Sinorhizobium fredii NGR234: one gene and its partner. Each later gene encodes a partner of the first gene's protein in a complex. Links are inferred from orthologs where the notes say so. Each region holds a gene or a part of one and is shown in the gene's direction. Other genes may lie near its edges.

Evidence for each region.
Region 2: the proteins of NGR_RS16655 (region 1) and dnaN are in contact, whole or in part, in a solved structure (PDB 1OK7), measured with the Escherichia coli proteins. The link is inferred for Sinorhizobium fredii NGR234 from one-to-one orthologs.

The regions. Positions count from the first base shown.
Region 1 is NC_012587.1:1,134,165-1,149,628, reverse strand. The notes cover bases 7,175-10,095. They hold NGR_RS16655 (DNA polymerase IV), read left to right. Parts: upstream 7,175-7,950; coding sequence 7,951-9,240; downstream 9,241-10,095. Other genes in these bases: NGR_RS16650 (L,D-transpeptidase family protein), read left to right, coding at 9,399-10,095; NGR_RS16660 (GNAT family N-acetyltransferase), read right to left, coding at 7,285-7,878; NGR_RS16665 (hypothetical protein), read left to right, coding at 7,175-7,243. In the rest of the region: rnr (ribonuclease R), read left to right, coding at 1-1,170; NGR_RS16700 (DUF983 domain-containing protein), read left to right, coding at 1,211-1,666; NGR_RS16695 (NUDIX hydrolase), read left to right, coding at 1,663-2,379; NGR_RS16690 (MFS transporter), read left to right, coding at 2,392-3,576; rpmG (50S ribosomal protein L33), read left to right, coding at 3,671-3,838; NGR_RS16680 (PleD family two-component system response regulator), read right to left, coding at 4,411-5,778; NGR_RS16675 (response regulator), read right to left, coding at 5,796-6,167; NGR_RS16670 (DUF3572 domain-containing protein), read left to right, coding at 6,324-6,596; more of NGR_RS16665, read left to right, coding at 6,599-7,174; more of NGR_RS16650, read left to right, coding at 10,096-10,628; dnaE (DNA polymerase III subunit alpha), read right to left, coding at 10,653-14,150; NGR_RS16640 (hypothetical protein), read left to right, coding at 14,589-15,161; NGR_RS16635 (DUF5680 domain-containing protein), read left to right, coding at 15,247-15,464. UniProt on the Escherichia coli protein: Poorly processive, error-prone DNA polymerase involved in translesion repair and untargeted mutagenesis. Copies undamaged DNA at stalled replication forks, which arise in vivo from mismatched or misaligned primer ends.
Region 2 is NC_012587.1:3,869,476-3,884,850, reverse strand. The notes cover bases 1-2,832. They hold dnaN (DNA polymerase III subunit beta), read left to right. Parts: upstream 1-773; coding sequence 774-1,892; downstream 1,893-2,832. Other genes in these bases: NGR_RS29465 (IS630 family transposase), read right to left, coding at 2,777-2,832; pmtA (phospholipid N-methyltransferase PmtA), read left to right, coding at 2,162-2,764; rsmI (16S rRNA (cytidine(1402)-2'-O)-methyltransferase), read right to left, coding at 1-539. Also shown: more of NGR_RS29465, read right to left, coding at 2,833-3,430; NGR_RS33305 (helix-turn-helix domain-containing protein), read right to left, coding at 3,369-3,728; NGR_RS29460 (histidine phosphatase family protein), read left to right, coding at 3,827-4,408; pyrF (orotidine-5'-phosphate decarboxylase), read left to right, coding at 4,416-5,120; NGR_RS29450 (DUF1330 domain-containing protein), read left to right, coding at 5,246-5,533; NGR_RS29445 (complex I NDUFA9 subunit family protein), read left to right, coding at 5,666-6,646; NGR_RS32475 (hypothetical protein), read left to right, coding at 6,885-7,046; NGR_RS29440 (undecaprenyl-diphosphate phosphatase), read right to left, coding at 7,323-8,129; NGR_RS29435 (glutathione S-transferase family protein), read left to right, coding at 8,389-9,081; tRNA epoxyqueuosine(34) reductase QueG, read left to right, coding at 9,092-10,264; NGR_RS29425 (SDR family oxidoreductase), read left to right, coding at 10,252-11,127; NGR_RS29420 (septal ring lytic transglycosylase RlpA family protein), read left to right, coding at 11,588-11,962; NGR_RS29415 (RsmB/NOP family class I SAM-dependent RNA methyltransferase), read left to right, coding at 12,093-13,382; NGR_RS29410 (imelysin family protein), read left to right, coding at 13,527-14,807; NGR_RS29405 (di-heme oxidoredictase family protein), read left to right, coding at 14,856-15,375. UniProt on the Escherichia coli protein: Confers DNA tethering and processivity to DNA polymerases and other proteins. Acts as a clamp, forming a ring around DNA (a reaction catalyzed by the clamp-loading complex) which diffuses in an ATP-independent manner freely and bidirectionally along dsDNA.

The DNA.
Region 1 (15,464 bases):
AAGGCGGGACATACGTTCCACCGCATCATGATGCGCAGCGCCGCCAAGCTTTCCTATCAACAGGCCCAGGCCGCCATCGACGGGTCGCCGGACGACAAGACCGGGCCGATCCTGGAACCGATCCTGAAGCCGCTGTGGGAGGGCTACCGCATCCTCAGCCGCGGGCGGGAGCGGCGCCAGCCACTCGAACTCGACATGCCCGAGCGCAAGATCATCCTGAAGCCGGACGGAACCGTCGACCGGGTCTTCGTGCCGGAACGCCTCGATGCCCACAAGCTCATCGAGGAAATGATGATCCAGGCCAACGTCGCGGCGGCGGAGACCTTGGAGCAGAAACGCCAGGCATTGATCTACCGCGTCCACGATCAGCCGTCGCTTGCCAAGCAGGAAAGCCTGCGCGAGTTCCTGGCAACGCTCGACATCTCGCTCGCCAAGGGCGGCGCCATGCGTGCCAACCACTTCAACGGCGTTCTCGCCCGGGCCGACGGCAAGCCCTTTGAGACGATGGTCAACGAGATGGTGCTCCGGTCGCAAAGCCAGGCGATCTACAGTCCGGAAAACATCGGCCATTTCGGCCTCAACCTGGTGCGCTATGCCCACTTCACCTCGCCGATCCGGCGCTATGCGGACCTCGTGGTGCACCGGGCGCTGGTGAGTTCGCTCGGCCTTGGCGAGGGCGGCTTGACGCCGCAGGAAGAGGGCGTGCTCGACGATATCGCCGCGGAAATCTCCACCTTCGAGCGGCGCGCAATGGCCGCCGAACGCGATACGGTCGACCGGCTGATCGCTCATCACTTGAGCGGACGCGTCGGCGAGGAGTTCGACGGGCGCGTCTCGGGCGTGATCAAGGCGGGACTTTTTGTCACCCTCCCCGCCTATGGCGCCGACGGCTTCATCCCTATATCCACGCTCGGACGCGACTACTTCATCTATGATGAGGCGCATCAGGCCCTGTCCGGCGAAAAAACCGGACTTGGCTATCGTCTTGGCGATCCGGTCCGCGTCAAGCTTGCCGAGGCCGTGCCGCTCGCCGGTGCACTTCGCTTCGAGATGCTGAGCGAAGGGCGAAAGATGCCGACGGCAATGCGCTCCTTCCACAAGGCTGGCCGCCGCGATCGGGTGAACGCGGGCAAACGGCCGGGAACGCGGCCGCCGCGCGGCAGGCGGTGACGCCGACGACCGCTACGGTCCCGTTCAACAAGGATTGGACATGAAAGCAATGGCAACCGACAAGCTGCAGCTGGGTGGGGAGCAGCGGGAGGAGCGGCCCGTCGGGCGTGCGATGAAGCGCGGCTTTCTGGGCAAATGTCCCGCCTGCGGCCAAGGCCGACTGTTTCGAGGCTTCGTCAAATCGGTGGATGCCTGCGCCGCCTGCGGCGAACGGATGGACCATCATCGCGCCGACGACTTTCCACCCTATATCGTCGTGACGATCGTCGGTCATCTGGTGCTCGGCGGATACATGATGACGGATCTGGTCCTGCCGCTCTCCACCTGGCAGCACCTGGCGGTCTGGGCGCCGGTGACGCTCGTCAGCGCACTCGCCCTGATGCAGCCGGTCAAAGGCGCGGTCATCGGGCTGCAATGGGCTTTGAAAATGCACGGCTTCGGCGGGCACGAAGACCGGCCGGAAGACATCCTCCCACCGCGGGATCCATCGGCATGAGGCCGGATCGCGGCAGCGGCGGCCCCGCTCAATCGCAGGCCGGGGCACCCAGGCATCCGCCGCTCAGGCCGCGTGACGCGGCGTCGATCATGCTGCTCGACCGCTCCGGCAAGCGCGTGCGCGTGTTGATGGGAAAGCGTCACAGCGCCCATGCCTTCATGCCGGACCTCTATGTCTTTCCGGGCGGCCGCCGCGACCCGACGGACCATCGGCTGGGATTTTCCGGCGATCTCAATCCGACGGTGCTGCGTGCCCTGACAACAAGCGAGGGGCGCCCGATCACCGACGGAAGAGCCCGGGCGCTGGCGCTCGCGGCAGCGCGAGAACTCTTCGAAGAAGCAGGTGTCCGTCTCGGCCGGCAACTCAATCCGTCAGGCGCTCCCCTTCCCTTTCTTCCCGATCTCACAAACTTGCGCTATATGGCGCGTGCCATCACGCCGCCGGGACAATCAAGGCGGTTCGACACGCGCTTCTTTGCGGTCTTCGCAGATGAGGCCGAGATCGATCCGTCTGAGGTCCTGGATAGCCGGGAGCTTCAGGATTTGCAGTGGATCGATGTCGACGACTTCTCGTCTCTCCAGGTTCCGGAGATCACCGCAATCATCCTTGCGGATCTGAGAAGCGGGCTCGAATCGGATGCCTCGCTCCCCGCTGAACGGTCGGTGCCGTTCTATTTCACGCGCCGCGGGCGCTTTCTTCGCACGCTTCTCTAGGGATCCTGTCGAATGTCGAAGCCGCCGTCCGGCACGTCTGCGCCGGTTGACGAAATTCACTGGCCTTCGCTGATCGCCGCCGTCGCCTCGATCACAGCGGTGGGTATCGCCATCGGTCTCGGCCTTCCCCTGCTCAGCATCATCATGGAGAAGCGCGGAATTGCTCCGACGCTGATCGGGCTCAATTCGGCAATGGCCGGCCTTGCCTCGATGGCCGCTGCCCCGTTTACCACGAAGTTCGCGCATCGCCACGGCGTTGCGCCGACCATGCTGCTGGCGATCCTCTTCTCCGCGGTGAGCGCCCTCGGCTTCTACTACATCACCAATTTCTGGCTCTGGTTTCCGCTCCGAATCGTCTTCCACGGCGCCATCACGGTTCTCTTCATTCTGTCGGAATTCTGGATCAATGCGACGGCGCCGCCGAACAGACGCGGCTTCGTGCTCGGCATCTATGGCACCGTGCTCTCGCTCGGCTTTGCCAGCGGCCCGCTGCTCTTTTCCGTTCTCGGCAGCGAGGGCATCCTGCCCTTTGCCGTCGGCGCCGGCGTCATCCTGCTCGCGGCCATACCGATCTATCTGGCCCGCGGCGAAAGTCCTGTCCTCGACGAAAAGCCGGGGCGGCATTTCATGCGCTACGTCTTCCTGGTGCCGACGGCGACGGCGGCGGTCTTCATCTTCGGCGCGGTCGAATCGGGCGGCCTCTCGCTTTTCCCGATTTTCGGAACACGCGCCGGCTTCACCGAATCGCAGGCGGCCCTGCTGTTGACAGTCATGGGCGTCGGCAACTTCATCTTCCAGATCCCGCTCGGCATGCTCTCCGATCATGTAAAGGATCGGCGGACGATCTTGTCGGCGCTGACGGTAATCGGCCTGATCGGCGCGCTCTTCCTGCCGATGCTGGTGGAAAGCTGGTTCCTGATGGCGCTGGTCTTGTTGTTCTGGGGTGGATGCGTCTCCGGCCTCTACACGGTCGGTCTCAGCCATCTCGGCTCGCGGCTTGAGGGCGCCGATCTCGCGGCCGCCAATGCCGCCTTCGTCTTCTCCTATGCGGTCGGCACCGTGGCCGGACCGCAAGTCATCGGCGCCGCAATGGACATCACCGGTAACGATGGCTTTGCCTGGGCGATTGCCGCCTTCTTCGGCCTTTATGTGGTGCTTTCGCTCGTCCGCATCGTTTTGAAACCAAAACGGCCTTGACTTTTCGACCGCGATTTGTAGTTTCGCGCCAACTTGACCGTGGCCCGCAACCGGTTGTCCACGGCTCTCATCTTTCTATAAAGGCAGGACGACCATGGCGAAAGCTACCACCATCAAGATCAAGCTGCTGTCGACGGCCGACACGGGCTATTTCTACGTCACGACCAAGAACAGCCGCACGATGACGGAAAAGATGACGAAGACGAAGTACGATCCGGTCGTCAAGAAGCACGTCGAATTCAAGGAAACCAAGATCAAGTAAGATCACGTTTCCGGTTCGACCCGACGAGCGCCGGCCGCAAGGTTCGGCGCTTTTTCTTTGCCATGCCGTCGCTGCCGGCGATCTTCGCGCAGGTTACGTCTGACAAGATTGGCAGATTGTAGATCGGAAACGAAAAACGCCGCCTCCTTCGGAGCGGCGTTCCGAAAGGGGGTCGGCTGGGCTCCGACTGCGGCACGAGGAATCCGCGGACGTCGGAATCCAGCCGACCGACCCCACGACCCAGGAGATGCGGCGGACCTGAGCATCATGGGGTAACCGATCGATCGTGGAAGTCACACTTCCTTAATATCAGCATTGCTTGAAAATAAAAAAAAATCAACGAATTCTTAAGCACCGAAACATGTTGCTCGGTGTTTGGTTAATTCTGTCTCGTATTCGGACAAATCCGAACACGCCGCTTTTTGGAAATGCTTGCCCCAGCATCAGCGATGCCGCAGAAGATACAACTTATAAGTAGGTTGGCAAGGTGCGTTTGGGTGAATGTTCCAGTCTGCGCTACGTCGAACGGCGAGGCCAGAGACCGCCCGCAAGCGTTGCTTGCCAAATTGGGCTTACGCGGCCGCCGCGACCACCCGGTTGCGCCCGTTGTTCTTGGCTTCGTAGAGTGCCGTGTCGGCGCGCTTCAGCAGGGCTTCGGGCGTATCGTCCCCAGGCCGCAGGGTGGCAATCCCAAGTGACGCCGTGACGTTGAGGACCGTATCTCCCTGCGAAATCCCGAATGCGCGTCCCTCGACCATCAAGCGCAACCGTTCGGCGACAATCGCCGCCATCTCCGGCGTCGTGTCGGGCATGACGATGACGAATTCCTCGCCGCCGAAACGGCAGGCGAGATCGGCGCCGCGCACCGTCGCGCGGACGCGCCTGGCGAATTCGCGCAGAACTTCGTCACCGGCATCATGCCCATGGGTGTCGTTGACCAGCTTGAAGCGGTCGATATCGGTGATGCAGATCGAAAGCGGCCGGCCACGCGCACGCGCGCGGTCAATCAACAGCTTCAGATGGCTGTCGAGGTAGCGGCGGTTGTGAAGGCCGGTGAGGTCGTCGGTGATCGCCAATTCGATCGTGTGCTGAACGCTGGCGCGCAGCTGGTCGTTGCAGTGCTTGCGGCGGATCTGCGTCAGGGAGCGCGCCACCAGTTCGTTGGGATCGACCGGTCGCATGATGTAGTCCGTCACGCCAAGCTCGAGCGCGCGAACGATCATCTCTTCGCTCCCCTGCTCCGTGACGAGCAGGATGGGGATGAAGCGCGTTCTCTCGAGCGAACGCAACTGCGAGCAGAGGCGCAACGGATCGTAGTCGTCGAAATTCGCATTGACGATCACCAGGTCGAAGCTGTTCTCGGCGGCTTCGAACAAGGCGGCCTGCGGATCGGAAATCACCGCGACCTCGGCGATCGGCTTCAGGGCGCGCAACAGCCGTTCCTGCGAGGAGGCGCGGCCATCGACGAGGAGGACGTTACCGGGCTCATCGGGACGGTCGGCACGGGCAAGCTCCTGCAAACCGATCGTGTGCGCCGTCTGGGCCCTGAGGCGCAATTCGTCGCTGACATTCTTCAGCCGGACCAGGCTCTTTACGCGCGACATCAATTGAAGGTCATTGACCGGCTTGGTGAGGAAATCGTCGGCGCCGGCCTTGAGGCCGCGCACCCGATCGGAGGGTTGGTCAAGCGCTGTCACCATGACCACCGGAATATGGGTGGTGCGGTTGTTTGCCTTCAGTCTCTCGCAGACCTCGAAGCCGTCCATGTCGGGCATCATGATATCAAGAAGAACAAGATCGACCGGCGTGTTCTCGCAGACCGCCAGTGCGGAGCGTCCATCGCTGGCCGTCAGGACATCGAAATACTCGGCGACCAGCCGAGCCTCCAGAAGCTTCAGATTGGCTGGTACGTCATCGACGACAAGGATGCGCGCAGTCATATGGTCTTTCCCGGCAATCAGGCATCGCCCAGATATGTCTTGATCGTTTCAATGAATTTGGGAACGGAAATCGGCTTGGAAACGTAGGCTTCGCATCCGCCTTGGCGAATACGCTCCTCGTCGCCCTTCATGGCGAAGGCGGTTACGGCGATGACTGGGATGACGTGGAGTTCGTCGTCTTCCTTCAGCCATTTCGTGACTTCGAGGCCGGACACCTCCGGCAACTGGATATCCATGAGGATGAGGTCGGGCCGATGCTTGCGCGCCAGTTCGAGCGCTTCCATGCCGTTGCGCGTCTGGATCGTCGCATAGCCAGAAGCCTCAATGAGGTCGCGGAAGAGCTTCATGTTCAGCTCGTTATCCTCAACAATCATCACCTGTTTGGGCATGTCGATCCCTTGCTGTCTGTCGCCGCCTTGCAAGTCCCCTGGAGAGATATAAGCTTCACAAATGGTGACTCGACGCATTTCCTCGGTCGCAAGGCTAACGATATTTGGTTGAAAAAGAGGTAACTCCGGACGCCATATGAGAAGAGATTCAAGAACATGAAGAGCGCTGACGATACGGCGGTCGCGATTCTCGGCTGGCTCGCGGGCGAGCCGGAACTCCTGTCCCGTTTCCTGGCGCTGACCGGCACAGATCCCGCATCGTTGCGCAAGGCCATCGGGGAGCCAGGCTTCATGGGCGGTCTCGTCGCCTTTCTGATGGACCACGAGCCGACGTTGATCGCCTTCTGCACGGCGACTGAGACCGCTCCCGAGGAGGTCGTCAGGGCGCACCAGGCATTTTCCGGTCCGGCGAACTTCGAGGACATCTGAGCGTGTCCGACCCTGGCGACATCCGTCTTGGCCACCGGCCGCTGATCGTCGCCGACATAGACGAAGTCGTGCTCGAATTCCTGACGCCCTTCGCGGCCTTTCTGGAGGCTCGCGAACACACGCTGCTGCCCCGCTCCTTCCGTCTCACCGGCAATATAATCGATCGTCGCAAAGGTGACGCGGTCAGCGATGTTGCGACAAAGGCCCTGCTCGGCGCCTTCTACGCCGAGCAGGACCGCTGGCAGACGCCGGCCAGCGAAGTCGGCGAGACGCTGGCCGGACTGTCCGGCGAAGCGGATATCGTCTTCCTGACGGCAATGCCGCCCAGTCATGCGGCGGTGCGCCGGGCACTGCTCGATACGCTCGGCCTTTCCTATCCATTGCTCGCTTCCGAGGAGCCGAAGGGGCCGCTGGTCAAGCAACTGCATGGCGGACGAGACCTTCCGCTCGTCTTCGTCGACGACATTCTTCGCAACCTCCGCTCCGTGCGGGAGGAAGTGCCGGCCTGTCTCCTCATCAATCTGATGGCCAATGCGGATTTTCGCGCCCTCGCCCCGCCGCCCGACGCCGGCATGCACATTGCGACGGATTGGCCTGAAGCGGCCAAGGTGATCCGCGACCACTGGAGCGCCGCCAACAGCGGCTGATCGTCGCGCGACTCCGCTGGCCGCAATCTGCGCACGCATCGTCATTGCCTTAAATCGAGTCGCATCAGCGGCCTGCCGTCCTTGCGCCGCGCGACGGTATCGAAGCCCGCGGCATCGAAAATCGCCGTCGAGCCGATATAGAGCGCGACCGATTTCGGCTGCTTGCTGTGATCGATCGGACAGGCGTCGAGATAGTGCGCGCCACCTTTTCGCGCGTGATCGATGGCGGCGGCGAGTATGCGGTGACTTAGTCCCTTGCCGCGCAGGGGCGACGCAAGGAAGAAGCAACTCACAGCCCAGACGCTCGCGTCCTCGGCCTCAAGCTCTTCCAGCGGCCGCGAGCACGTGCGGGGCGAATTGAATTGCGGCACATCGTAACGAGGCCCAACCTGGACCCAGGCGACCGGGCTTCCCTCGCAATAGCCGAGAATGCCCGGCGGGGGTCCGGCCTCAATGCGCGTGCGAATGAACGCCTTGCGATCCTCGGCCGACATGTTTCCGCGGATCCTGTAGGGCAGCCGCAGGGCAACGCACCAGCAACCGCAATACGCTCCCTTCGGGCCAAACAGCTTTTCGAAATCCGGCCAGAGTTCTTTTGTCACCGGCGCAAATTGCAGGGCGATTTTATCCACCATGGCCTCCGATCGCCGCCTTGAGACTCACTAGCGTAGAGCGTAAAGTCGCCGCGTTCAACATTTGTTCCGGCCATGCCCAGCGCTGCACCGTTTTCCGGCTTCTGCCGAGATTGCCTCAAGGAACTGGCCGCTGCGGCACGACGCTGCGTGGCCTGCGGCAGCCCGCGGCTTCTGAGCCATTCCGAGCTCTATCGGTTGACCCTGGCGCATATAGACTGCGACGCCTTCTACGCCTCGATCGAGAAGCGCGACAATCCGGAGCTCGCCGACAAACCGGTGATCATCGGCGGCGGTAAGCGCGGCGTCGTCTCGACCGCCTGCTACATCGCCCGCATTCACGGCGTCCGTTCGGCCATGCCGATGTTCAAGGCGCTCGAAGCCTGCCCGCAGGCCGTCGTGGTCAAGCCGAACATGGAGAAGTACGTGCGCGTCGGGCGTGAGATCAGGACGATGATGCTCGAGCTGACGCCGCTCGTGCAGCCGCTGTCGATCGACGAGGCGTTCCTCGACTTGAACGGCACCGAACGACTGCATCACGATCCCCCGGCGCGCACGCTGGCGCGCTTTGCGAGACGGGTCGAACGGGAGGTCGGCATCACCGTCTCCGTCGGGCTCTCCTACTGCAAATTCCTCGCCAAAGTCGCCTCCGATCTGCAGAAGCCGCGCGGCTTCTCCGTCATCGGCCAGGCCGAGGCGGTCGACTTCCTGAAGGAGCGCCCCGTCACGCTGATCTGGGGCGTCGGCAAGGCCTTCGCCGCGACCCTCGAGCGGGACGGCATCCGCACGATCGGACAATTGCAGACGATGGAGGAAGCAGACCTGATGCGCCGCTACGGCTCGATGGGGCAAAGGCTCTATCGCCTGTCGCGCGGACAGGACGAGCGCGTCGTCGAGACCGATGGCGAGGCAAAGAGCGTATCCTCGGAGACGACCTTCAACGACGACCTGTCGCGTCCGGAAGAGCTCGTGCCGCATCTTCGGCACCTGAGCGAGCAGGTCGCGCTGCGGTTGCGCAAGTCGGAGCTTGCCGGGCAGACCGTCGTCTTGAAGCTCAAGACCGCGGACTTCAAGCTCCGCACCCGCAATCGGCGGCTCGAAAGCCCGACCCGCCTCGCCGACCGCATCTTTCGCGTTGGCCTCCAACTGCTCGAAAAGGAGACCGACGGGACGAAATACCGGCTGATCGGCATCGGCGTCAGCGACCTCGCCGCCCCCGACCTCGCCGATCCGCCTGATCTCGTCGACCCTCTGGCGACGAGACGGGCGGCCGCCGAAGAAGCGATCAACAAGCTGCGCGACAAGTTCGGCAAGACAAGCGTCGAGACGGGCTATACCTTCGGCCAACGCCGACGCGATCAATAGCAGGCGCCGCGGGCCTCGGCTCTCGTTTCAATTCGTTAAATATTGAACTGTATCCTCGCTCGATGGGTCCGTCGCGCCAGCTCAACCTTGACGCGCACGGCAAGACTTGAAGCGCCGCAGGGTGTGGCAGCGCTTCATGGTCGGATTGAGGGTCTGTATTGCGTATCACTCTCGGGATAGGACTGGCCGTCCTGATCGCGTCGGCACCTTCCGCCTTGGCGGCCGGCGCGAAGGCGCCGCTGCAGATCGTCGTATCGAGGCAGCAGCAATCGCTCGTCGTCTATGACGGCGACACCGTGGTCGCCACGTCGAATATCTCGACAGGAAAGCGCGGCCACACGACGCCGACCGGCATTTTTTCGATTCTCGAGAAGCGCCGCCATCACAAATCCAACATCTATTCCAATGCGCCGATGCCCTTCATGCAGCGGCTCACCTGGTCCGGCATCGCGTTGCATGGCTCGAACCATGTGCCGGATTACCCGGCCTCGCACGGCTGCGTGCGACTCCCGGGCAAGTTCGCCGCTAGCCTGTTCAAGATGACCCAACGCGGCATGCATGTGGTGATCTCCGATCGTCAGGTAACGCCCGTCGCAATCGCGAGCACGATGCTGTTTCAGCCGAACCAGGCGCACCCACCGGCGCCGCCGATGTCGGATGTACCGCTACGGCCAGCCATCAGCCATTTCGACGGAGGTTCCGTCGAGGTGGCCATGACGGACAGACGTCCCTCGCCGGCGCTGCTTGTTCACGAGCAGCCGCCCATTCGAATCCTCGTCACCCGGCGCGGCAGGCAAGACACGATGCGCGATCTCCAGATGCTCCTGACCACGCTCGGCCACGACGCCGGCGCGCCGGATGGACACGGCGGCCCGATGACGCTTGCAGCGATCAGCTCCTTCCAGACGGCAGAAGGGTTGCCGGTGGATGGTAAGGCGACCCCGGAGTTGATCGAGGCCGTCTATCGCAAGGCTGGCCGGGACATGCCGCCGAACGGCGTGCTTCGCGTCCGCCGCGCGTTTCAGCCGCTCTTCGAGGCGGAGATCACGATCGACAAACCCGAGCTGGCGCTCGGCACACATTTTCTCCAGTTCCAGGATACCGACGCAGCAACGGGCCAAGGCAAGTGGTTCGGCATGGCGCTGGACAACACGCTTTCGAAGGCCGCGAAAGATCGGCTCGGAATCACTGTTGACACCGATCCCACGGAGTTCAACGCCCTTCAGCGGACCTTGAACCGCCTGACGGTGCCCGACGATGTGCGCCGGCGCATTGCCGGCCTTCTTGCCGATGGGTCGTCGCTTTCGATCTCCGACACCGACACGGGACTGGAGACCGGCGAAGGCACCGACTTCATCACCATCACACATTCGGTAAGCGGCCGCTGACGGTTTCACCCTGACTGGGTCGTTCTATACGAGCTCGACGTCCACGACACCCGGCGCGGAGCGAAGGGCGGCGGCGATCTCCGGCGAGATGCGATATTTCTCGCTGAGCTCGACCTCGATCTCCCGCTGCCCATTGTCCTTGATGACGATGAAGGAGACGAGGCCGTCTCCCTTGGCGTTGAGGTGCGAGGCGATCGAGCGCAAGGGGCCGGAATCGCGCACATAGACGCGCAGCGCCTTCTGCATCTGCAGCGATTCTTCCTCGAGCGACCGAAGCGTGCGGATGCGTAGGCCGATCCCTTCCGGCCGCTCCTCCGCATCCACGGTCATCACCAGGGATTTGCCGGCCTCCAGCAGATCGCGATACTGGTTCAGCATTTCCGAGAAGAGCACCGCCTCGAACTGGCCCGACGCGTCGGAGAAGGCGACGATGCCCATCTTGTTGCCTGTGCGCGTCTTGCGTTCCTGCTTCGATGTCACCGTGCCGGCAAGCCGGCCGGCACTCGCCCCTTTCTTCACGGCGGCCGAGAAATCCGCGAAAGTCTGCACGCGCATCTTCGCCAGCAGCTTGTTGTAGGTGTCGAGCGGATGGGCGGACAGGTAGAAGCCGAGCACCTGAAACTCCCGATGCAGCTTCTCCGAGGCAAGCCAGGGCGTATAGACCGGCAGCGCGATCTTCTCCGGCCCTGTCGCCGCTCCGGCACCGAACATGTCGCTCTGGCCGCTCAGCTTGTTTTCCTGGGCGCGCTGCGCGAAGCCGAGGATGCGGTCGAGCCCGCCGATCAGTTCGGCCCGGTCGTAGCCGAAGCAGTCGAAGGCGCCGGCGGCGATCAGGCTTTCGAAAACGCGCCGGTTCAGGAGCTTCGGGTCGATCCGCAGGCAAAAATCTTCGAGGCTTGCGAAGGGACGGTCGCCGCGAACGGCGACGATGTGCTCGACGGCGGATTCGCCCACGCCCTTGATGGCGGCAAGCGAGTAATAGATGCGGTTGTCGCCGGTCTCGAAGAGGCGGAACGAAGTCTGCACCGAGGGTGCAATGACCTGGATTCCGAGCCGGATGGCGTCCTGGCGGAAGTCGTTGATCTTCTCGGTGTTCGACATGTCGAGCGTCATCGAGGCCGCCAGGAACTCGACCGGATAGTGCGCCTTCATATAGGCGGTCTGGTAGGAGACGATGGCGTAGGCGGCCGCGTGCGATTTGTTGAAACCGTAATTGGCGAACTTGGCGAGCAGATCGAAGATCAGGTCCGCCTGCGGTTTTACCACGCCGTTGCCGACCGCGCCTTCGACGAAACGGGCCCGCTGCTTGTCCATCTCCTCCTTGATCTTCTTGCCCATGGCGCGGCGCAGCAGGTCGGCCTCGCCGAGCGAATAGCCCGACAGCACCTGGGCGATCTGCATCACCTGTTCCTGATAGACGATGACCCCTTGAGTCTCCTTGAGCAGATGGTCGATCTTCGGATGGATCGATTCGATTTCCTCTTCGCCATGCTTGCGGGCGTTGTAGACCGGGATGTTCTCCATCGGACCCGGCCGGTAGAGCGCGACCAGCGCGATGATGTCCTCGATGCAGTCGGGCCGCATGCCGATCAGCGCCTTGCGCATGCCGGCGCTTTCCACCTGGAATACCCCGACCGTCTCGCCGCGGGAGAGAATCTCGTAGGTCTTCGGATCGTCGAGCGGGATGCTGGCAAGATCGACCGCAATGCCGCGCTTGGCGACGAAGTCGACTGCCGTCTTCAGCACCGTCAGGGTCTTCAGGCCCAGGAAGTCGAACTTGACGAGGCCGGCCTGCTCGACCCATTTCATGTTGAACTGGGTGACCGGCATGTCGGAGCGCGGATCGCGGTACATCGGCACCAGTTGCGACAGCGGCCGGTCGCCGATGACGATGCCCGCCGCATGCGTCGAGGCGTGGCGGTAGAGGCCCTCGATCTTCTGCGCGATGTCCAGCAGCCGGCCGACGACCGGCTCCTTTTCGGCCTCCTCCTGCAGGCGCGGTTCCTCCTCGATCGCCTTCGACAGCGGCGTCGGATTGGCCGGATTGTTCGGCACCAGCTTGCAGATCTTGTCGACCTGGCCATAGGGCATTTCCAGCACGCGTCCGACGTCGCGCAGCGCGGCGCGCGCCTGCAGCGATCCGAAGGTGATGATCTGCGCCACCTGCTCGCGGCCATATTTTTGCTGGACGTAGCGGATCACTTCTTCGCGGCGGTCCTGGCAGAAGTCGATGTCGAAGTCCGGCATCGACACGCGCTCCGGGTTGAGGAAGCGCTCGAAGAGCAGCGAGAAGCGCATCGGATCGACGTCGGTGATCGTCAGCGCATAGGCGACCAGCGAGCCGGCGCCCGAGCCGCGGCCCGGGCCGACGGGGATGTCATGCTGCTTCGCCCATTTGATGAAGTCCGCAACGATCAGGAAGTAGCCGGGGAACTTCATGCGTTCGATAACGCCGAGTTCGAAGGCGAGGCGCTCGCGATAGTCTTCTTCCTTGTAGCCGGGCGCCATGCCGAGCCTGGACAGGCGCTGCTCCAGCCCCTCCTCCGCCTGCCGGCGAAGCTCCGCGGACTCGGCGCGCTCGGCCTCCACCGGATCGTCCGAGGCGCCGGTGAAGCGCGGCAGGATCGGCCCGCGGGTCTTCAGCATGAAGGAGCAGCGGCGCGCGATCTCGACGGTATTTTCCAGCGCCTCCGGCAGATCGGCGAAGAGCGCCGCCATTTCCTTGCGGCTCTTCAAGTAATGATCCGACGTCAACCGGAAACGGCGATCGTCGGAGACGACGGCGTTGTGGGCAACGGCCATCAGCGCATCATGCGCATCATAGTCGGCCGGCGACGGGAAGAAGGCTTCGTTGGTCGCAACGAGTGGGATGTCGTGGCGATAGGCAAGGTCGACCAGGCGATTCTCCTGGCGTCGATCGTAACTGCCGTGCCGTTGCAGTTCGACATAGAGACGATCGCCGAACAGCTCGACCAGCGTCTTGAGGCGCGCTTCGGCAAGCGCGGCCAAGCCGGCCTTCAGCGCCAGGTCGACCGGCCCACTGCCGGCGCCGGTCAAGGCAATCAGACCCTCGGTGCCGCCAGCCGCAAGCCAGGAGCGCGTTACTCGCACCGCCTGATGACCTTCGCCTTCGAGATAGGCGCGACTGACCAGGTCGACAAGGCGTGTATAGCCCGCGTCGGTCGCAGCGATCAGAACGATCGAAGGCAGCTTGGCAAGCTGCTGCGCATGGCTGCGCCGCTCCCCCTCCGCCTCGTCCTCCATGTCGATGGAGAGCTGGCAGCCGATGATCGGCTGCAATCCGTCGTCCGCTGCCTTCTGGGAGAACTCCAGCGCCGCGAACAGGTTGTTGGTATCGGCAATGCCGATGGCCGGCTGCTCGTCGGCCACCGCCTTGGCGATGATCTTCTTCAGCGGCAGCGCGCCTTCCAGCAGCGAGAATGCCGAATGGACCCGCAGGTGAACGAATTGCGGGTCCATTGCGCCTGCCGCGCCTTGCCCAATGCTTTCGTCGCCTGCCATTGCCGCACTCCGATTCTTGTCCGGTGCGGAGGATATCCCGTTTCCGGCCCCGACTGTCCAGCCTCACGGCGAAACCCGGTATCTTTTTACCCGGCCGCGCTTTGCAGGACGGAGTCGAGCCGGGCAGCGATCACATACCGAGCGCGATCACCGAAATGCTTGCGATGAAAAGGCTCATCGAGGCGAAGGCAGCAAGATCACGGACGAAATCAGTCATAACATGGCTCCTTTCGGCTATTGTTCTTTTTTTGTTCCATTTTTGTTCAATAGTCAAGCAAGCGTGCATGAAACGCCCGCTATTCACCGGCTATGGTTAATTCAACCAAGGCGATCAGCTTCCTCGCCTCATTGGCAGACACCGGGACCAACCGAATCGTTTAAGATCGTGGCATCCACAGCAGAGGGCAGTGCGCACCCTCTCCTCTTCAAGGAACGCCCATGAGAACGGTTCTGCTTGCAGCCTCCCTGTTGCTATCACCGACCCTCGCCCTTGCCGCCGATTCTATCGATCCGGCTCGAATCGTTTCGGCCGCGACCGGCGACTGGAACGAGGACGACGCAAGCGATCTCGTTCTGCTCGTGTCACCCGCCGAAGACAGCGACGAGGACAACGCCATCTATATCTACCTCACCAATGATGTCGGCAGGCTGGTGCTGAAATCGCTGGTCCCCGACAAAGTCTGGGGACAGTTCGGCCTCTACGGGCAAGCACCATTCGTCCATGCACTGCCGAACGGGTCGATGGAGATCACCTCGCACAACGACGCGATCGGCCGCCACCGCTGGGAACAGACGCTGACGATCGCCTATCGCCGTTCCGATTTCGTCGTCGCCGGATACACCTATTCGTCCTACGACACGCTCGACCTGGACAACACGATGAAGTGCGACTTCAACGTCTCGACCGGCAAAGGCACGGCGAACGCGAAGCCGATCCGAGCAAAGGGCGCCACGGTTCTGCTCAAGGACTGGAGCGACGAGATCGGCCAGAAGGCCTGCGGCGCGGAATAGTCCGTTCCCGCCAATTGTTCTCTTTTTGTTCTTTACAGCCGCGCCTTGTTAAGCCATTCTCCGCCTGCAATCGGAGGGAGCGCTCATGGTCGGCATCGCGGAACTGACGGATTTCATCGTCGAGGCGAAGGCGAGCACCTATGTCGGCGATGGTGCAAAGCTAGCGGCCTGCCGGCCGGGCTCGCATGACATCGGCCACCAGCGCGGCCCTTGGCGCTATCTCGACAGCTATTTCGGCGGAACCGACTTTGCCGGCCAGGAAGCGGTGTGGCACGACGGCAAGCCGTGCTGGGCCATGAACTA
Region 2 (15,375 bases), 2.7 Mb from region 1 along the record:
TCGCGCTTCGCCTTGTCCTTGGTGGGCAGGAAGCCGGCAAACAGGAAGGCGTCGCTTGGAAGGCCCGAGCCGACGAGGGCCGCGAGCGGCGCCGACGGCCCGGGAATGGGCACGACCCGGTGACCTGCGTCGATGGCGAGTTGCGCCAGGCGATAGCCGGGGTCGGAGACCAGCGGCGTTCCGGCATCGGAGACGAGCGCCACCGATTTCCCGTCGGCAAGTGCTGAAAGCAGCCGCGGCCCGGCCTCGGCGGCGTTATGCTCATGGTAGGCAACCGGCCGGTTGACGATGCCGTAGCGGTCGAGCAGCACCCGCGTCACCCGCGTGTCCTCGCAGGCGAGCAGATCGGCACCGGCAAGCGTCTCGAGCGCCCTCAAAGTGATATCGGCAAGATTGCCGATCGGCGTCGCCACCAGATAGAGGGCCGGCTCCAGCGGCCGCGCCGGAATGCTTGCATTGTGCAGGCGAAAGCTGCGGTGTCGTTCCTTCTCCGCCGCCTCGGCCGATTGCTGCTTGTCCAATGCCATGTTCCCGCTCATGCCCGGCACCGCCGGTTCGCCCCTTTATGAGTGAGCGGCAAGCGCAGGGCAAGGGCGCCCATCTCGCCAGGCGCCTCCATTTGGGAAAAGCCCGCGAAACCGCTTGCTTTCGCGGCAATTTTTCTGCCATTTTGCCCGTCCACATCGCTCCGGCCGGCTGGCCGGGACACACGCAGTTTGACGCTGCGGCGGGCGCCTTGCCCGTCCGGCTATGGTTGAAAGCGGTAGCATCCCATGCGCATTACTCTCGAGCGGTCCAACCTTTTGAAATCGCTGAACCATGTCCATCGCGTGGTCGAACGACGCAACACCATACCGATCCTCTCGAACGTGCTGCTGCGCTCCGACGGCGCCAGCCTTGAAATGAAGGCGACGGACCTCGACCTCGAGATCACCGAGGCCACGCCGGCGCAGGTCGAACAGGCCGGCGCGACGACCGTTCCGGCGCATCTGCTCTACGACATCGTCCGCAAGCTGCCGGATGGTTCGGAGGTGCGGCTCGCCACCAATGCCGAGGGTACCGCAATGACGGTTGCCTCGGGCCGCTCCAAGTTCTCGCTGCAATGCCTGCCGCAATCGGATTTTCCGGATCTGACGGCCGGCAGCTTCTCGCATTCCTTCCGCCTCAAGGCGACGGATCTGAAGATGCTGATCGACAGGACGCAGTTCGCGATCTCGACCGAGGAGACGCGCTACTACCTCAACGGCATCTTCGTCCACACGGTGGAGAACAAGGGTGAGCTCAAGCTGCGTGCGGTGGCAACCGACGGCCATCGCCTCGCCCGCGCCGACATCGAGGCGCCGGCCGGCTCCGAGGGCATGCCCGGCATCATCATTCCGCGCAAGACGGTCAGCGAATTGCAGAAGCTGCTCGACACGCCGGACGTGGTCGTCACCGCTGAAGTCTCGGACGCGAAGATCCGCCTGACGATCGGCTCGATCGTCATGACATCCAAGCTGATCGACGGCACCTTCCCGGACTATCAGCGGGTGATTCCGGCCGGCAACGACAAGGAGCTGCGCGTCGACTGCCAGTCCTTCGCGCAAGCCGTCGACCGCGTCTCGACGATCTCCTCCGAACGCGGCCGCGCCGTCAAGCTGGCACTCACCGACGGCCAGATGACGCTGACCGTCAACAACCCGGATTCCGGTAGCGCAATGGAAGAACTGCCGGTCGGCTACGAGAACGATCCGCTCGAAATCGGCTTCAACGCCAAATATCTGCTCGACATCACCGCCCAACTGACCGGCAATGAAGCGGTCTTCATGCTGGCCGATCCCGGCTCTCCGACGCTGGTGCGTGACCTCGCGGCGGACGACGCGCTTTACGTGCTCATGCCGATGCGCGTCTGAGGCTGAACCGCGCTGCATTTCCATCGCTGGATCGGCGGCGATTTAGGGATAGATCAGCAGAGCGATTTCGGATTGAAACCCGCCACGCGCCCGCTTGGCGGGTTTTTCACAGGGCCGACGTCGCTCTCTGTTGATAAACTGTCGCTTTCAGACGCGGGCCGACTTGTTTTCGCCGCAGATGCGAGCACATTATGAGAAGAGGTTCGCGCGGGCCGCCGAATAGCGGCGACGCGTGCGTTGTCATGGAACAATGAAGCCGAGGGGATTCAATGAGTCTGCGCCTGAAGGTGAAGGAAAAGTTCGGTCAGAAGTTCGACGAAGAGATTCGCTTCTTCAAGGGCTGGATGAGCAACACCCGAGCCGTCGGCGCGATCCTGCCTACGTCCTCGATAACGGCGCGACGCATGGCGAGCGTCGTCAACCCGCGTTCCGGCCTGCCGGTTCTCGAGCTCGGTCCGGGCACGGGCGTCATCACCAAGGCGATCCTGGAGCGCGGCATCTCCCCTGACAGGCTGGTATCGGTGGAATACTCGACCGAATTCTTCAATCAGCTGAAGGCGGATTTCGCCGGCGTCAACTTCATCAACGGCGATGCATTCGACCTTGCGCGCACGCTCGGCGCACTGAACGGTCAGCAGTTCGACAGCGTCATCTCCGCCGTCCCGCTGCTGAACTTCCCCATGCACCGCCGCGTCGAGCTGATCGAGGACCTGCTGTCGCGCATCCCCTTCGGTCGTCCTGTCGTTCAGATCTCCTACGGGCCGATGTCGCCGGTCGTCGCCATGCCGGATCGCTATCGCATCCAGCATTACGATTTCGTCGTGCGCAACATCCCGCCGGCTCAGCTCTGGGTCTACAGCAAGGCTCACTAAAGCGTGTCGCGTTCAATCGGCCTCATATCCGGCCGCATTGAAGTAGTTCCGGCATTCTGTGACGGAGAAGAGATTGCAGATATCGCCGAGTGCATCGGCGATGGCGTCGAAACTGCGGGCGGCCCGCTTGCGCAGCAGCGCCTTGAGCTTGGAGAAGGCCATTTCGATCGGGTTGAGGTCGGGCGAATAGGGTGGCAGGAAGAGCAGCCATGCGCCTTTCGCCTTGACCATTTGTTCGGCCCGCTCGCTCTTGTGGAAGCCGACATTGTCGAGAATGACGACGTCTCCGGGCGACAGCGTCGGGGCGAGTTGCGTTTCGATCCAGGTCTCGAAGATGCGCCGGTTCATCGGCGCGTTGACGATAAAGGGCGCGACCACGCCATGTGATCGCAGGCCGGCGATGAAGGTCTGCGTCTTCCACGAACCGAAGGGGGCGTGGGCGCGATAGCGTTGCCCTTTTGGTGCCCAGCCTGAGCGCTTGGTCAGCTTGGTATTGGTCGAGGTCTCGTCGATAAAGACCAGTCGCGCCAATGCCTTGTTGAAGAAGCGCCGGCGTCGCCGGGTCCAGAGCTCACGCGCCCGCGCGATCTCTGGGCGCTGCTGCTCACTTGCCTGCAGGCTTTTTTTTATGGCTGAGGTCGAGGCGGTGGAGAAGACGGCCAACATTGGAGCGGTGCACGATGACGCCGCGCCCGGCGAGTTCCAGGCACAGTTCGTCCAGCGTCAGGTCGCCATTCTGCGCCAGGCGCTCGCGGACCCACTCGCCATGCGCGTTCAGCTTGCCGCCACCCAGATGGCCTTGCCGCCGTGGCGCCAGCGATCCGGTCGCGCGTTTGAGCTTCACCAGATTGTTCACGAAACGCGGCGACACCCGGAAGTGCCGGGCCGCGGCCCGATGGCTGTGACCGTCCTCGACAAACGCAATGACACGACTACGCAAAGCAAGCGGATGTGATTTGCCCATGGTGTCCCTCCCGTCAAAGCGAGGGAATCACAGCCAACCCCGATTCGGGAATCCTGAATCCTAAAAATCGCGACCCGCTTTAGACCGCCGGCCCGCCCGTGTTCGGCGTCTATCTCACGCATCCGCAAGTCAAGATCGATGCTGCCGTCGCGGTGCCGGAATGGGGCCTGTCCGATCTCGGCCGGGAACGGGCGCGCATGACCTCCGGGCAGCCGTGGGTCCGATTGCTTGGCCGCGTCATATCGAGCGCCGAGAGGAAGGCGCTGGAAACCGCAATGTTCCTCGCCGAGGCTGCAGGCGTTCCGGTCGAGACGGACGAGGAGACGGGCGAGAATGACCGTTCCGCGACCGGATTCCTCCCGCCGGAGGACTTCGAAAGGGCAGCGGACCGGTTCTTCGCCCATCCCGAGGAGAGCTATTCGGGCTGGGAGCGCGCCATCGACGCCCAGGCGCGCATCGCAAGGGCCGTGTTCTACATACTCGACCGCCACGATCCGGCCATCCCGATCGCCTTTGTCGGCCATGGCGGTGTCGGCACATTGCTGAAATGCCGGATGGCAGGCGTGCCGATCGCCCGCAGCGCCGATCAATTGCCGGGCGGCGGTAATCTCTTTGCCTTCCGTCTTGCGGATCGCGCCGTCACATGCGACTGGACGCCGATGGAAATCTGGCAGGGGTGATCTCGACATGAGCACAGGCGCGCGCGACCGGCTGATCGTCGGCCTCGACCTTCCGACGATCGCCGAGGCGGAAAGGATCGTCTCGACGCTTGGCGACGAGGTCGTCTTCTACAAGATCGGCTACCAGCTCGCCTTCGCCGGCGGCCTGGACTTCGCCCGCGATCTGGCGGCGAGCGGCAAGAAGGTCTTTCTCGACATGAAGCTGCTCGACATCGACAACACGGTGGCGAAGGGCGTCGAGAACATCGTCAGGATGGGCATGTCGATGCTGACGCTGCATGCCTATCCGAAGGCGATGAAGGCGGCTGTCGAAGCGGCGAAAGGCTCCGATCTCTGCCTGCTCGGCGTCACGGTGCTGACCTCGATGGACGCGCAAGACGTCATCGATGCCGGCTACGGCTCGGATCCGCATAGCCTGGTGCTGCGCAGGGCCGAACAGGCACGCGCTGCCGGCATGGGCGGCATCGTCTGTTCGGCGGAGGAAGCCGCCGCCGTCCGCCGCGTCGTCGGTTCGGAGATGGCGGTGGTAACGCCCGGCATTCGCCCCGCCGGCACGGAGAAAGGCGACCAGAAACGGGTGATGACACCGGCCGAGGCGATCCGTGCCGGATCGAGCCATCTCGTCGTCGCCCGGCCGATCGTCAAGGCCGCCGATCCGCTGGCTGCCAGCCGCAGCATACTTGCCGAGATGCAGAACGCCCTCTCCGGTTGACACCGGAGGCCGCAGCCGGCCTCGACTTTATCGACTTCCGGTGAGTGGGGCGCTTGACCTCGACCAAGAATTGCCGGAAGTAACGATCCCGTCTGTGCTTTTCGAGAAAGACGAGGAACTCGTAAATGGCCAAGGGATACTGGATTGCTCGGGTCGATATCAGAGACCCCGAACGCTACAAGGACTATGTGGCAGCCGCCAAGCCCGCCTTCGAGAAATACGGCGCGACCTTCCTGGCGCGCGGCGGAGAGTTCCAACGGCTGGAAGGCGCCGTTCGCGCCCGCAATGTGGTGATCGAATTCCCCTCCCTGCAGGCGGCCGTCGACTGCTACAATTCCCCGGAATACCAGATCGCCGCGGCGATCCGCCAAGAGGTCGCCGACGCCGAGATGGTCGTGGTGGAGGGCGTCTGAGACGCGGCTCCTGGCAGTGCCGGCCGGGCAGGCGCGAGGCTCGCGGCGACGCGCGGAATGGCCTTCACCTTGGCCGCCGCTTCGGCTATGTAGCAAGCAATTCTTCCAAACGACTTCAGGAGCGCGCTTCCCATGACCTTGTCCAACCTTCCGCCGCTGGTGACGATTTTCGGCGGATCCGGATTTGTCGGCCGTCATGTGGTGCGCGCCCTTGCCAAGCGGGGCTATCGCATTCGCGTTGCGGTGCGCCGGCCGGACCTGGCAGGTCACCTCCAGCCGCTCGGCACGATGGGGCAGATTTCCTTCGTTCAGGCCAATCTGCGCTATCGCAAGTCCGTTGATCGCGCCGTCGAGGGCGCCGACCATGTGATCAACTGTGTCGGCGTGCTCTTCGAGAGCGGCCGCAACACCTTTGACGCGGTTCAGGACTTCGGCGCCCGCGCCGTCGCGGAAGCCGCCCGTGCGGCCGGCGCGACGCTGACGCATATCTCGGCAATCGGCGCCAACACGAATTCAGAATCGCAATATGCCCGCACCAAGGGCCGGGCCGAGATCGCCATCCTCGAAACGGTTCCCGAGGCGATCATCCTGCGCCCGTCGATCATCTTCGGGCCGGAGGACGACTTCTTCAACAAGTTCGCCAGCATGGCGCGCTTCGCGCCGGCGCTGCCGCTGATCGGCGGCGGCCAGACGAAGTTCCAGCCGGTCTATGTGACGGATGTCGCCGAAGCCGTCGCCCGCGCCGTCGACGGCAAGCTCAAGGGCGGGACGATCTATGAACTCGGTGGCGCGCAGGTCCTGTCGTTCCGCGAATGTCTGGAGATCACGCTCAACACCATCGATCGCAAGCGTTCCTTCGTGTCGATCCCCTTCGGCATCGCATCGCTTCTCGGCAGCGTCGCATCGCTCGTTCCCTTCATCGCGCCGCCGATTACCGCCGACCAGGTGGTGTTGCTGAAATCCGACAATGTCGTTTCGGCGGCGGCCGAAGCCGAGGGCCGCACACTAGCCGGCATCGGCATCGAACCGACATTGCTCGATTCGATCCTGCCGACCTATCTCGTACGTTTTCGCCCGCAAGGACAGTATACGCGCGGCGGCCGCGCGGCCTGATTGCCCTGCAACCCGCCCGGTTCGATTCCAGCCGCCGGTCCCGCCGGCGGCTTTCGCTTGTGGCACTGGCGCAACAGCGTTGCAGTTCTGCCGCAGTCGAAAACGGGAATGATGTTTACCGCAGATTCAGCATGTCCTGATATTGATCATGACACGCCCGGCGAATAAACACCGCTCGCACCCAAGGCGCGGCAAGCGCAGGCGGTGACAACATCATAGTCGAAAGGCATAACGTCTCATGGGCAAGTCGATCGCAATCTTTTTTGCGTCTGCGGCACTGATCATTCTGGCTGGCTCATTCATCGCACCGGGTACCGTGGCGAGCAGCAGCAAGGGCTGCACGCCTGCCTATGGCGTCGACCCGTGCACGACGGCGTCGATCGGCGCTTCCGGCTGGTAAGCCGGTCAACTGCCTCGTCTTCGAGGCAGACATTGTGAGTTCATTGGCGGGGGCCAGGGGCCGCATGCGTTTCGCAAGAGACGCATGCGGCTTTTTTGTTTCTACGTGCGATTTTCTTCCGGTTCGCGCCCCCTCATCCGGCCTGCCGGCCACCTTCTCCCCGTAAACGGGGCGAAGGAGACTCGCGGCACGCTCTAAAGTCCCGTCTCCCCGCGTGCGGGGAGAGGGCTAGGGTGAAAGGCGAATCTATGGCAGAGCGGCTCGCAAGCGCAGAGTCTACCCAACCAACCAAAGCCCGACCAGCCCCGCCGTGCCGACGACGATGCGCCAGATCGCGAAGGGCGTGAAGCCGCGATGCGAGACGAAATCGAGCAGCGAGCGCACCACGACGATCCCCGCGACGAAGGCGGCGATGAAGCCGATGGCGATGACGCCGATGTCGTCGAAGGAGAGCGCGTCACGGTTCTTGTAGAGATCGAGGGTGAAGGCGCCCAACATGGTCGGCATGGCGAGGAAGAAGGAGAATTCGGCCGCCGAACGCTTGTCGGTTCCCATCAAGAGGGCGCCGGCGATCGTTGCGCCGGAGCGCGACGTCCCCGGAATCATCGCCAGGCACTGGAAGAGGCCGATCTTCAGCGCCAGGGACGGCGGGTAGTCGAAGACGTCGGTATAGCGCGGCTGAAGCGGCAGGCGATCGATTGCGTAGAGAATGACGCCGCCGACGATCAGAACGACGCAGATCAGCATCGGCGTCTCGAACAACACCGCCTTGATGAAGCCGTGCGCCGCCGCGCCGATCAGCGCCGCCGGCAGGAAGGCGATGAGCACGGAAAACACGAAGCGGCGCGCCTTGACGCTCGTCGGCAGGGCCAGCGCGATCGACAGGAGCTTCTGGAAATAGACGAGCAGGATGGCAAGGATGGCACCGAGCTGGATGAGCACGGCAAAGGTGTTTCCCGGCGACTTGAAGCCGAGGAAGTGCCCGGCGAGCAGCACATGCGCCGTCGACGAGACGGGGATGAATTCCGTCAGCCCTTCGATGAGCCCGAGCACGAGCGCGCTGATGATCGATTGATCGGCCATATATGAACGTTTCCTGATATTCTTGGATTTGGGAGGAGGAGGTCGATTCTCTTGTGTTTGCCACCGCAACTACCTATAGCTCGTTGTATGAAGCCGTGGCCAGTTGCATATGCCGCGATGCCGACTGCATGTTTCCTTAAATCGAGCCGATTTAAGGATCAAAGCATGCGAGCGATTCAAAGTGCTGCAGCGTCCTGGTGCGTCTGAAAAGACGCACGGCGCTGCAGATCCCCGAAAAACAGCTGCAATCTGATCATCGATGCCGACACTGTATCATCACCCTATGTCCTCTGCCTCGCGGTTCGTACGCCTTATTCTCTCAGAATATGGCTATCAGACGGAATTGAGCGAAGAGCAGCCCTGGGAGAACCGGCGCGACTTCCTGGCGCTCAACCCGGCCGGCACCCTGCCGGTCTATGTCGACGACAGCATGCGGGCGCTTTGCGGCGCGACGATCATTTCGGAATATCTCGACGAAACCAGCGGCATCATGAAACGCGACCGCCGGCTTTTGGCGGAGGATCCGTTCCAGCGCGCCGAAATCCGCCGGCTCACCGAATGGTTCCTGCACAAGATGGAAGCCGACGTGACGCGGCCGCTGGTGCGCGAGCGCATCTTCAAGCTGCAGATGACGCCCGACCAGGGTGGCGGCGCGCCGGATTCGAAGGTCCTCAGGACGTCGCGCAGCAATGTCCGCCAGCACATGAAGTATCTCTCGTGGCTCGCCGGCTCGCGCCCGTGGCTGGCCGGCGACCGGATCTCCTACGCCGACCTCGCGGCGGCCGCGGCGACCTCCGTCCTCGACTATCTCGGCGAAATCGACTGGTCCGACGCGCCGACCGCCAAGGAATGGTACCAGCGGCTCAAATCCCGGCCGTCCTTCCGCCCGCTGCTCGCCGAGCGGGTGCGCGGTGTAACCCCCGTCTCCCATTATGCGGACCTTGACTTCTAAGGACACGACAATGCCCGGCCACGCTATAAAGGCGGAGAACCAGGGCAGGAAACGACGGACGCTCACCGCCTTCCTGAAGGAAGAGGCCGCGGCCAAGGGCTTCGACCTCTGTCGCATCACCCGGCCGGACGCGATTCCCGAGGCGCCGGACAGGCTTGCGCAATTCCTTGACGCCGGCTGGCATGGGACGATGGAATGGCTTGCCGAGACGGCGGAGCGGCGCGCCGATCCGCGGGTGCTGTGGAGCGAGGTCCGCTCGATCGTACTGTTCGGGATGAATTACGGCCCCGACAGCGATCCGCTCGCGATCCTCGCCAAGCGGGACCGAGGCGCGATCTCGGTCTACGCTCAGAACCGCGACTATCACGACGTCGTCAAGGGCCGGCTGAAGGAGATCGCCACGCGCTTTGCGGCACGCGCCGGCGAGGACGTGAAAGTCTTCGTCGACACCGCCCCGGTCATGGAAAAGCCGCTCGCGGAAAAGGCCGGCATCGGCTGGCAGGGCAAGCATACCAATCTCGTCAGCCGCGAATTCGGCTCCTGGCTGTTTCTCGGCAGCCTGTTCACGACCGCCGATCTCGATCTCGATGCGCCCGAGCGCGACCATTGCGGCTCCTGCCGGGCCTGTCTCGATGCCTGTCCGACCGACGCCTTTCCGGCGCCCTACCGCATCGATGCGCGGCGCTGCATCTCCTATCTGACCATCGAGCACAAGGGGCCGATCGACCGCGAATTGCGGCCGCTGATCGGCAACCGCATCTATGGCTGCGACGACTGTCTCGCCGTTTGTCCCTGGAACAAGTTTGCACGCTCGGCCTCGGAGATGAAGCTCAGGGCACGGGAGGACCTCCAGGAGCCGGAGCTCGCCGCCCTGCTGACGCTCGACGACGCCGCATTCCGCAGCCTGTTCTCCGGCTCCCCGGTGAAACGTATCGGACGCGACCGCTTCGTCAGAAATGTCTTGATCGCCGCCGGCAATTCCGGTCAGAAGGACCTGATACCCGCCTGCAAGGCATGCGCGCGCGATGGCTCGCCAACCGTCAGAGGGATGGCCGTCTGGGCGCTGTCGCGCCTGATGCCGGCGGGCGACCTGGCAGCTTTCGCCGCGGAATGCGGACAGGAAACCGACGACGAGGTGCTTTCGGAATGGGAAATGGCAGGAGTGAGCCGATGCATGTCCTGATACTTGGCGCCGGCTATTCCGGCACGGCCATCGCGAAGGCGTTCGCCCCCGCGGCGCAATCGGTAACGGGAACCACCCGGTCACCGGAGAAGCTGGCAACGCTCAAGGCCGCAGGCATCGAGCCTCTGCTGTTCGACGGCAACGCGATTTCCGCTGATCTCGCCGAGGCGATGCGCAAGACGACTCACCTCGTCCAGTCGATCGCCCCCGGTCGCGAAGGCGACCCGATGTTCCGGGCCGGCACGCCACCGCTCGAGAGGCTTCTGCCGAACCTTCGCTGGGTCGGTTATCTCTCCACCGTCGGCGTTTACGGCGATCATGGCGGCGGCTGGGTATCGGAGGAGACACCGCTCAAGCCTGTCTCGCAGCGATCCGTCGAGCGGGTCGAGGCGGAAAATGCCTGGCTGGATCATGGCGCGAGTCTGGGCATTCCCGTCGCCGTACTGCGGCTCGCCGGCATCTACGGGCCGGGCCGCAACGCCTTCCGCAACCTCACGGAAGGCACGGCGCGGCGCGTCGTGAAGCCGAACCAGGTCTTCAATCGCATCCGTGTCGAGGATATCGGGGCGGCGGCCGCATTCCTCGCCGGCCGCGGCATGGGCGGAATCTTCAACGTGACCGATGATGAGCCAGGGCCGCCGCAGGACGTGGTGGCCGAGGCCGCCCGGCTGATGGGTGTCGAGCCACCACCGGAGATTCCCTTCGAGAGCGCAGAGATGTCGTCGATGGCGCGATCCTTCTATGGCGAGAACAAGCGCGTCTCCAACACGCGGCTTCGCCGGGCTGGCTTCGAATTCGCCTTCCCGAACTATCGCGTTTCGCTTGCACAGCTATGGGCCAGCGGCACCTGGCGCGGCGAATAGATTTACTTCTGCGATACTTCTTTCAGAATATCGCCCCCCTCCAAAAGCATGTCGTGAGATCATCCGAAAGTAATAGATTCGGAAGATTCAGCGCTCCTGCCTCATACTGCCATATTTTGCCCTATACTTGTCCATTCACTACAACCTAAGCGATAGTTCGCATTTTTGACGAGGGAAATTCGTGAAAAATCCAGTGAATCGAAATTTTAAATGATTTTTTACGTTCGGCTGGCAGCTGCGCGGAACGAATGGGCGCTCAAATCGTTTAACCGCTGATTTCATAGAACTTCTTTGTCCTTTCTAAAGCAATTAAAACGGCACTCCATTTTTAAAATCACCATGTTTTTCAATAAATCCTAATCGAAGGTTAACGGTTGAAGCACGGTTTTGCCATTTTTTGCCCTAATTAGCTCGAACTGCAAGGGAACTAGTCGAACATTCAATCCGAAGAGGTCATCGCTTGAAGCCCGCGAAAATCAAGACTGCTGCCGCCGCAGCGCTATTCGCCGTCGGGATGGGTTTGGTCTCGGCATCCGACATCCAGGCAAAGGGAACGGGTTGCGGTGGCGCCTCCTGGTACGCCCTCACCTCGAAAACCGCCTCCGGTGAGCGCATGAACGCCGCGCGCCTGACGGCAGCCCACCGCAGCCTGAAATTCGGTACTAAGGTGCAGGTTACCAACAAGCGGAACGGCAAGTCCGTCGTAGTCCGGATCAACGACCGCGGCCCCTTCATTCGCGGCCGCGTGATCGATCTGTCCAAGGCGGCCGCCTCGCAGATCGGCATGATCCGCTCGGGCACGGCCAGCATCTGCTACCAAGTCGTCAATTCCTGATCATCCATCCGTCCACCGGGTCGGCTGGACGGATTATTCTGCGGGGCTGCTGCTCTGGCGGATAATGCGACCGCTCACTTGCTCTTCGAGGCCATCGCCGCTACCACGGCGAAAAAGGAGTTGATCGAAGATGCGATTGGGCGGACGGCTCTCGGGAGCCATTGACGTTCTTGACGATATCGAGAAGCGCAAGCGCCCGGTCGCCGACGCGCTCAAGGACTGGGGCCTCTCGCACCGCTTCGCCGGATCGGGCGATCGCGCCGCCATCGGCAACATCGTCTATGACGCACTTAGGATGAAGCTTTCCCATGCCTATCTGATGGACAGCGACAGCGCGGCCGCGCTTGGCCACGCGGTCATGTACCGCCAATGGGGCTTTACGCCCGACAAGCTCGCGGAGGAACTTGCCGATGACAAGTTTGCCCCGCAGGCACCTTCGGCGGAGATGATGACGGCGTTCGGCGCGCGGCGCATCGACGACGCGCCGCTCAACGTGCAAGGCGACATCCCCGAATGGACGCAGGCCTCCTTCGAGGAAAATTTTTCCGACGATTGGCTCGACGAAGCCAGGGCGCTCGCCGGCCGACCGACCCTCGACCTTCGGGTCAACACGCTGAAGGCCAGCCGCGACAAGGTGCTGAAGTCCCTGGAGCGCAGCGGCGCCGAGCCGGCGGCGATCGCCCGCCACGGCGTGCGCATCCCCGCTGGCGAAGGCGCCTCGCGGCTGCCGAACGTGACCGCCGAAATCTCGTTCCAGAAGGGCTGGTTCGAGGTTCAGGACGAAGGCTCGCAGATCGTTGCGGACCTGGTCTTCCCGCGTGAAGGCGAGCAGGTGCTCGACTATTGCGCCGGCGGCGGCGGCAAGACGCTCGCCATGTCCGCTGCCATGAACAACAAGGGCCAGGTGCATGCCTATGACACCGACCGCAAGCGTCTTGCGCCGATCATCGAACGGCTGAAACGGGCCGGCACCCGCAATGTGCAGGTGCACGAGTCGGCCGAAGCGCTGGCATCGCTCGCCGGCCGCTGCGACCGGGTGCTCGTCGATGCCCCCTGCACCGGCACCGGAACGTGGCGGCGCCGGCCGGACACGAAATGGCGCCTGACCCAGAAGAACCTCGAGGAGCGCTTGGCGCAGCAGGAAGAGGCGCTTGCCGGCGCCGCCCAGTTCGTCCGTCCCGGCGGCCATCTGATCTACGTGACCTGTTCGGTGCTGCCGGAAGAAAACGAGGCACAGGTCTACGGCTTCTGCGAGGACAATCCGGAGTTCGAGATCCTCTCGGCCGCAGACACCTGGGCGGCGCTGTTCGGCACCGACAAGCCGCAACCCTGGTCCGCCGACATGAAGACCGTCACCCTGACGCCCGCCTCGACCGGAACCGACGGGTTCTTCTTCTGCCTGATGGGCAGAAAAGGATAGCATTCCCTGCACCCCGCAAGGGGAGGTCGTAATTTGAAAATGTTCTAAACTATACGCTTTGACACCAGTTTACTTTTGGTTCATGACAATGGCGCTTTACCCGGCCTCGAGCCGTTGCTCGGCCGACATGCCAAGGAGAGGGTCATGACCAAGAATTTCATCCGCGCCGCTGCGCTGGCACTCATGACGGCCACGTCCGTGCTTGCTCTGCAGCCGGCCAGCGCCGCGACGGATGCCGCTGCGGTCGTCAAACACTATGCCGCCGTCGCGCACGCCAAATACGAGGACGCACTGACAACGGCCGAGGCGCTCGACAAGGCGGTCGATGCACTGATCGCAGGCCCAAGCGAAGAGACGCTGAAGGCGGCGCGCGACGCCTGGCTCAAGGCCCGCAACCCTTACCAGGAGACCGAGGTCTACCGCTTCGGCAATGCGATCGTGGACGAATGGGAAGGCAAGGTGAACGCCTGGCCGCTCGATGAGGGCCTGATCGACTATGTCGATCCGAGCTACGGCACGGAGAGCGACGAGAACGCGCTCTTCACCGCCAACGTCATCGCCAACAAGACGATCAAGATCGACGGCAAGGACGTCGACGCGACGAACATCACGCCGGAATTCCTGGCCGGCACGCTGCAGGAAGCCGGCGGCATCGAAGCGAATGTCGCGACCGGCTACCACGCCATCGAGTTCCTGCTGTGGGGCCAGGATCTGAACGGCACCGGCCCGGGCGCCGGCAAGCGCACCTATACCGATTTCGACACCAAAGCCTGCACGAACGGCAATTGCGACCGCCGCGCTGCCTACCTGAAGGCGGCGACCGACCTGCTCGTCGCCGACCTCAAGGAAATGGTCGCCAATTGGGCGCCGGAAGGTGCCGCGGCCAAGGCAGTGGAAGCGGACCCCAAGGCCGGTCTCGCGGCGATTCTCACCGGCATGGGCTCGCTCTCCTATGGGGAACTGGCCGGCGAGCGCATGAAGCTCGGCCTGCTGCTGCACGATCCGGAAGAAGAACACGACTGCTCCTCGGACAACACCCATAATTCGCATCTGCACGATGCGATCGGCATCCAGTCGGCCTATACCGGCGAATATACCCGGGTCGACGGCACGAAGCTTGCCGGCCCCTCGCTGTCCGAACTCGTCGCCGCCAAGGACGCCGCGCTCGACAAGGAGATGGCGACCAATCTCGCAACCACCGTCGAGAAGATGCAGGCGATGGCCAAGCGCGCCGAAGCTGGCGAGGCCTATGACCAGATGATCGCCGAAGGCAACAAGGACGGCAATGCGACCGTTCAGGCCGCCATCGACGGGCTGATCGCCCAGGCCAAGACCGTCGAGCGCGTCATCGCGGCGCTCGAACTCGGCACAATCGAGCTTGAAGGTTCCGACAGCCTGGATAATCCTAACGCGGTTTTCCAATAAGCCGAAAAGGCGGGTCGCTCCGACAAGGCGCGGCCCGGCCCTTGCCCGATGAAGGTCCCGACCGCCCGCTTCCTCGCGCTGCCGCTCGCCGCGCTCGTCGGCCTTGCCGCCACGGCATCGGCGATTGGCGGGGGTATCGGTCGCGGCGCCGGCGCCAATACCCCCCTCTGCCCTGCCGGGCATCTCCCCCACAAGGGGGGAGATTGGCCAGAAGCAGAGCCCTGCCCGACGGACACGTCGCAAGCGCCGCCTTCATCGACTGCAAGGGTACTCGCCCAGCCCCATTCGCTGAGCGGGACATCGCCGTTTGCCGATCGCCCCCCTTGTGGGGGAGATGCCCGGCAGGGCAGAGGGGGGTGCCTCCCTCAACGCGACGACCTTTCCGAACAGGACCTCCAGCGCGTCGAGGCCGTCACTCGACCGGCGACCGACTTCTCCAGGGCCGAACCCTTCGAGGCGATGTCGGCGGGCGCGACGACGACGATCGCGCCGGTCGACCAGAAGGTCTTCCAGCAATTCTCCGCCAATCTACCCTTCGAGGACGAGCAGAATTTCAAGCTCGGCAAGG